3 regions of the Janibacter sp. GXQ6167 genome follow, and region 1 is predicted to be linked to each of the others. Evidence: predicted binding sites of a transcription regulator. Region 1 holds the regulator's gene; each other region holds the start of a gene.
What was found. The regulator LexA, encoded in region 1, represses DNA repair genes until DNA is damaged. The targets are predictions, from matches to a motif close to TCGAACANNTGTTCGA.
Positions count from the first base shown of each region.

Region 2: recA (recombinase RecA) is a predicted target of LexA. The motif match lies at 1,009-1,024, and genes of this name have one in related genera.
Region 3: ruvC (crossover junction endodeoxyribonuclease RuvC) is a predicted target of LexA. The motif match lies at 853-868, and genes of this name have one in related genera.

Region 1 is NZ_JBGFSK010000003.1:197,549-199,809, reverse strand. Features, by position in the region: gene AB8K43_RS05905 (Sir2 family NAD-dependent protein deacetylase) at 1-382, shown strand, start outside; gene AB8K43_RS05900 (class I SAM-dependent methyltransferase) at 404-997, shown strand; gene lexA (transcriptional repressor LexA) at 1,023-1,781, opposite strand; gene AB8K43_RS05890 (LysM peptidoglycan-binding domain-containing protein) at 1,985-2,261, shown strand, end outside.
Region 2 is NZ_JBGFSK010000006.1:171,029-173,289, reverse strand. Features, by position in the region: gene recA (recombinase RecA) at 1-835, opposite strand, end outside; gene AB8K43_RS10910 (ABC transporter permease) at 1,090-1,917, opposite strand; gene AB8K43_RS10905 (ABC transporter permease) at 1,914-2,261, opposite strand, start outside.
Region 3 is NZ_JBGFSK010000004.1:290,695-292,955, forward strand. Features, by position in the region: gene ruvA (Holliday junction branch migration protein RuvA) at 1-283, opposite strand, end outside; gene ruvC (crossover junction endodeoxyribonuclease RuvC) at 280-828, opposite strand; gene AB8K43_RS08225 (YebC/PmpR family DNA-binding transcriptional regulator) at 951-1,718, opposite strand; gene pdxT (pyridoxal 5'-phosphate synthase glutaminase subunit PdxT) at 1,783-2,261, opposite strand, start outside.

The DNA of each region.
Region 1 (2,261 bases):
TTTCGATGTCGTGAGCGATGAGATCCGACCCGATGGTGATATCTCGTTGGAGGCCATCGACGTCGAGCGCTTCGTCGCGCCCGTCTGCGCCGCGTGCGGAGCGGACACCCTCAAGCCCGATGTCGTCTTCTTCGGGGGAGCCGTCGATCGCGAGATCGTCGAGCGGTGCTACGCCTTGACCGACCGCGCACCGAGCCTCCTGGTCCTGGGCTCGAGCCTGCAGGTGATGTCCGGCTTGCGCTTCGTGCGCCGCGCCGCGCAGCGCGGCATCCCGGTCGTCATCATCACCCGTGGCCCGACGCGTGGCGACGCGCTCGCGACGCACGGTCTCGATGGTGAGCTCATCTCCCTTCTCGCCGAAGTCGCCTACGACCTGGGGTAGGGCCCGACTAGGGTGGCCGCCATGAAGGGGTTCCCCAGGTCGGTCATGCGCAGGCTGGTGCTGGCGTACAGCGTGCGCAACCGAGAGCGCAAGGCTCGTCTGATCGCCGACTTCATGCGCCAGCACGAGGTGCGCACCGTCCTACTGGTGGGCTCGAGCACCATCACCTCTCGCAACGAGGGAATCGTCGAGCGCCGGATCACCGAGCACGCCGACCTGGTGGCCTCGACCGATATCGCCGACCGTCGCGGGGTCGAATGGCCTTTCTTCGTCGCGGACGGCAGGCACCTCCCCGTCGCCGAGCGCGCAGTGGACATGGTCCTCGCCAACGCCGTGATCGAACATGTCGGCGATGAGGCCGACCAGGCGCGCTTCGTTGCGGAGCAGACCCGAGTCGGTCGGGGCTGGGTCATCACGACACCGAACCGATGGTTCCCGGTCGAGTCGCACACCTCGGCGCTCTTTCGGCATTGGTCACCGGCGTGGTCGGCGAGCCGTCAGGAGTTCACCCGCCTGCTCTCGCGCCGCGAGTTCGCTCGGCTCTTACCGGACGACGCCGTGATCCACGGGCGGCCGTGGTCGGCCACTTTTACCGCGACCTGGTGGTCGTCGTAGCGGCTCGGCGCCCCCTTCTCGTCGCTTAGATACTGCGCAGGACGGCGGTGACCTTGCCGAGAATCGTCGCGTGGTCGCCATCGATCGGGTCGAAGGCGGGGTTGTGCGGGAGCAACCAGACGTGCCCGTCACGCCGCTTGAAGGTCTTGACCGTCGCCTCGTCATCGAGCAGCGCAGCGACGATATCGCCGTTGTCGGCGGTCGGCTGCTGGCGCACCACGACCCAGTCCCCATCGCAGATCGCCGCGTCGATCATCGAGTCACCGACGACCTTGAGCAGGAAGAGGGACCCCTCGCCGACGATCTGGCGGGGGAGGGGGAAGACATCTTCGACGCTCTCTTCGGCGGTGATCGGCACGCCCGCGGCGATCTGCCCAAGCACGGGGACGTAGGACGCCTCGGGCCGATCGTCGCCGATGCCGGTCTCGTCGAAGGGGGCATCGCTGGGGTCGGCGCCGCCGCGGTACCCGTGCAGGTCAATCGGGCGAGGCTCCTGAGGGGAGACGATCTCGATCGCGCGCGGCCGATTGGGGTCCCGGCGGATGTAGCCCTTGTTTTCCAAAGCGGCGAGCTGGTGCGAGACCGAGCTCGGGCTCGCGAGCCCGACGGCATCACCGATCTCCCGCACGCTGGGTGGGAAGCCGCGGCTCAGGACGGCATGCCGGATCACCTCAAGGACGCGGGCTTGACGCGCCGTGAGGCCGCGCCCGTTATCCCGCTCGGGGAGTGCGCGCACGTTGTCCGCGCCGGCGTTCTCGCCTGATTCGCGGTCTTTGCGTCCCATGGAAGGTCCCCTTCGTTGGTGCCGAACGAGCGTTGTCGGTGCTCGCTGATTGCCTGGTCTTCGTGTCACTCACAGTACCGGCGATCGAACGCCTGATTCAAACACCTGTTCGAGGTGTGTCTTGCGATTGTTCGAACACCCGTGCTACACATCGTACATACGTTCGCTCGAACACCGGTTCGAACGGGCTCGAGGAGGACTCCATGACGCTGTCGCCGATCGCCGTTCCCGCCCGCGCCACCCGCCCGGCGCCGGATCGTCGCGCCCCTGTGCGCCCCGCCCATCCCCAGCGGCACCTCGTCTCGGTCCCGACCGGCGCCCAGGTCCCCGTGCGCGAGTCCCACCCGTCGCGTCTTGTGCTCACCCGCCGCGGGCGCGTCCTGATCGGCCTGGTGGTCGCGGCGGTGTTCGCCCTGACCCTGGCGATTGCCCCCTTCGGCGGGGCTAGCGAGCCGGTGACCGTGGGGACGGTGACCGTGC
Region 2 (2,261 bases), on a different contig from region 1:
GGGAGATGCCCTGGCCGTAGAGGATGTCGAACTCCGCCTGCTTGAAGGGCGGGGAGACCTTGTTTTTCACGACCTTGACCCGGGTCCGGTTACCGACCGGGTTGGTGCCGTCCTTCAGGGTCTCGATGCGGCGCACGTCGAGGCGCACCGACGCGTAGAACTTCAGCGCCTTACCGCCGGTCGTGGTCTCCGGCGAGCCGAACATCACGCCGATCTTCTCGCGGAGCTGGTTGATGAAGATGGCGGTCGTGCCCGAGGTGTTGAGCGCACCGGTGATCTTGCGCAGCGCCTGGCTCATCAGGCGGGCCTGCAGACCGACGTGGCTGTCGCCCATCTCGCCTTCGATTTCGGCGCGCGGTACGAGCGCGGCGACCGAGTCGATCACGATGATGTCGAGAGCGCCGGAGCGGATCAGCATGTCGGCGATCTCCAGGGCCTGCTCACCGGTATCTGGCTGGCTGACGAGCAGGGCATCGGTGTCGACACCGAGCTTTTTGGCGTACTCCGGGTCAAGGGCGTGCTCGGCGTCGATGAAGGCGGCGATCCCGCCGGCCTTTTGGGCACTGGCGACGGCGTGCAGGGCGACGGTGGTCTTACCCGAGCTCTCCGGGCCGTAGATCTCGACCACCCGGCCGCGGGGCAGGCCGCCGATGCCAAGGGCGATGTCGAGCGCGATCGACCCGGTGGGGATCGTCGCGATCGGCGGGCGCACGTCGTCGCCGAGGCGCATCACCGCACCCTTGCCGTGAGACTTCTCGATCTGTCCCATGACCGCGTCGAGGGACTTGAGCTTTTGTTCGTGGATCTTGCTGTCGATGGCGGTGACGTCTGCCATGGCCTACCTGCTTCCTCGTTGTCATCGAGCGCGCCCACCGGCGACCCGGGTCACGGTTGGTCTTGTCGTGATGCTCGGGTCAGACGCTAGGTGCCGGTACCGACAACGTCCGCCAGCCGCCATGAACTGTGGACACCTTCGGTCCTCGGATCAGCACCTGTGGATGAGCGTAGCCGAACGCGTGTTCGATTGAGAGCAGGGGCGCGCGACACGCCGAGGTGAGTTTTCGCGCCCTTCGAGCGAAGGGGGTGCGCTTAGGCCCGCAGCAGCCGCCCGATCCGCCTCGAGGCGCCCCAGACACCGACCGCGCCCAGCGCGACGAGGTACCCGACATGCCAGAGCAGATCCCAGCTCACCTCACCGAGGAGCAGGCCCCGCTCGAGCGCCACGCCGTGGTAGAGCGGCGTCGCCATGACGATCGGCTGGACCCAGTCCGGGTAGGTGGCGAGCGGGAAGAAGGTCGCCGAGAAGAGGAAGAGCGGCTGGATCGCGAGCATGATGTAGTCGAAATCGACCCAGTTGCGCATGAAGGTCGTCGCCCACATCCCGACCCCGGAGAAGGCCAGTCCGATGAAGGTCGCCGCCGGCACCGCGAGCAGGGCCCACCACGACTGCACGACCCCCACCGCGACGGCGACGATCAAGAACATCGAGGCGTAGAGCGCGCCGCGCAGTTGCGACCAGAGGATCTCGCCGACCGCGATATCGCGCGGCTCCACGGGCGTTGCGAGCATCGCGTCATAGAGCTTGGCGTAGCGCAGCTTGAAGAAGACATTAAAGGTCGAGTCCATCACCGCGCCGTTCATCGCCGACGACGCGAGGAGCGCGGGCGCGACGAAGGCCGCGTAGGTGACCTGGGCTCCGGTGTCGGTCGTGACGTACGGGATCAGCGCGCCGAGACCAAGGCCGAGCGAGAAGAGGTAAAAGACCGGCTCGGCGAAGCCGGTGAGCAGCGCCACCCAGCCGCGCCGGAAGGCGACCACATTGCGACCGAAGACGGCCGCCGCGAGGCCCAGACCAAACGGGGGCACGAAGTGGGCGCCGCGCACCGGCGCGCTGGTGTCTTTCACGGGCGCGCTCATACGATCAGCCGCTTCTTAAACCCAGTGAGCGCAAACCACACCCCGCCGGCGACGAAGGCGATGAGCACGAGGAGATGCAGCCAGAGGATGCCGGAGTCGCTGCCGCCGAGAGAGGCCGCGCGGCTGAGTTCCACCCCGTGCCAAAGAGGCGTCGCCCAGGCGATCGGTTGGAACCAGGTGGGCAGTTGAGCGACCGGGAAGAACGCCCCGGAGAAGAGCATGAGCGGGGTGACGACGAGGCGGTAGAGGACGTTGAAGCCGTTATCGCTCTTCAGGCGGGCCGAGAAGCCGAAGATCGGGGCCGCGAAGGCCAGGCAGGTGAGCGTGCCGATCGGGATACAGAG
Region 3 (2,261 bases), on a different contig from region 1:
CGGGCGTGAGCACCGACAAAATCGCGAGCGCCACCCGGGGGCCAACCCCGGAGACGGTTTGGACGGTCTCAAAGGTGTCGCGCTGGTCGGGCTCGGCGAAGCCGTAGAGCGTCAGGGAGTCCTCGCGCACGACCATCGAGGTCGCGAGGGTGACCGGCGCCCCGGTTCGGCAGCCGGCGGCGACCGCGGGCGGAGTGTGAACGAGCAGGCCGACGCCATGGACATCGACGACGACGCGGTCGAGGCCGACGTGCAAGGCGGTGCCGTGGACGGAGGCGATCACGAGGAGACCTTTCGCTTCGAGGCGGCGCCCAGTCGGGCGCGTTCGCTGGCGGCGGCCGCGGCGAGCCGGTCGTGGCCGCTCCCCCGCCACAGATGGCACACCGCGAGCGCCAGGGCATCGGCGGCGTCGGCGGGCTTCGGCGGCGAGTCCAGGGCGAGGATTCGGGTCACCATCGCGGTCACCTGGGCCTTGCCGGCCCGACCCGACCCCGTGACCGCCGCCTTGACCTCGGTCGGGGTGTGAAGGTGGACCCGCAGGCCGCGCCGCGACCCGGCGAGCAGGACAATCGCCGATGCCTGGGCGGTCGTCATCACCGTCGGGACATGCTCGGCGACGTAGAGCCGTTCCAGGGCGATCACGTCGGGCTCGAAGCGGTCGATCCAGGCGTCGAGTTCGTCCTGGAGGTACGCGAGACGATCCCCGGTGTCCCGCTCGGGCGTGGTGCGGACCACGCCGGTCGCGACCATGCGCGGCTTGGCGGGGGTCCCATCGACCACGCCGAGCCCGCATCGGGTCAGGCCCGGGTCAACTCCGAGCACCCGCATCGACATGGACCTCCCAGAGCACGACCGAACACCTGTTCGCTTGAGGCCACGCTACGGGTCGGGTCGACCGAGCGCCTAACCCGACACGCCGCGTGGCCGGTGAGACCGGCGGGTTACCGGGCTCAGTCCTCGGAGGACTCCAGTTCGGCGAGGACCTCGTCGGGGATGTCGCCATTGGCGTAGACGTTTTGCACGTCGTCGCTGTCCTCGAGGGCTTCGATGACGCGGATCATCTTGCGGGCACCGTCGAGGTCGAGCTCGACCTGCAGGTTCGGGACCCACGACGCCTCGGCGGAGTCGTAGTCGACCCCGGCGTCCTGAAGGGCGGTGCGCACCGCGACCACGTCGGTCGGCTCGGAGACGATCTCCCAGGTGTCGCCGTTGTCGTTGACCTCTTCGGCGCCAGCGTCAAGGACGATCTCGAGGAGTTCGTCCTCCCCGCCCTTGTCCTGATCCTTCGGGACGATGACGACGCCGCGGCGGTCGAAGACATAGGCGACCGAGCCGGGGTCGGCGAGCTGGCCGCCGTTGCGGGTCAGGGCCGTGCGCACCTCGGCAGCCGCGCGGTTGCGGTTGTCGGTGAGGCATTCGATGTAGACCGCGACGCCGCCCGGGGCGTAGCCCTCGTAGACGATCGTTTCCCAGTCGGCGCCGCCGGCGGTCGCGCCGGAGCCACGCTTGACGGCGTTATCGATGTTGTTGTTGGGGACCGAGGACTTCTTCGCCTTTTGGATCGCGTCGTAGAGCGTCGGGTTCCCGGCGGGGTCACCGCCACCGGTGCGCGCCGCGACCTCGATGTTCTTGATCAGCTTGGCGAAGAGCTTGCCGCGCTTGGCATCGATCGCGGCCTTCTTGTGCTTGGTGGTTGCCCACTTGGAGTGGCCTGACACGTGTTGAGGTCTCCTGCTTCTTCAGTAGATGGGCTGGGGCGAATCAACGTCTCGACGACAAATTCTACCGAGCCGCGTCGCGGACCAGCTCGACGAACCGCTCGTGGATGCGCCGATCCCCCGTCACCTCGGGGTGGAAGGAGGTCGCAAGGAGCGGGCCCTGACGCACGACGATGGGGTGGTCCTCCCCCTTCGCGCTCACGCTGGCGAGCACCTCGACACCTGGCCCGACCTCTTCGACCCAGGGCGCGCGGATGAAGACCGCGCGGACCGGGCCGCCGGGGATCTCCTCCACGCTCAAATCGGTCTCGTAGGAGTCGACCTGGCGGCCGAAGGCATTGCGGCGCACCGTGATGTCGAGCCCGCCGATGCTCTGCTGGCCCGGGGCGCCATCGAGGACCCGGTCGGCGAGCAGGATCATCCCGGCGCATGAGCCGTAGACCGGCATCCCCGAGGCGATCCGGGCGCGAAGGGGGTCCAACAGCTCGAAGGCGCGCACCAGTTTGTCGATCGTGCTGGATTCGCCGCCGGGGATCACCAGGC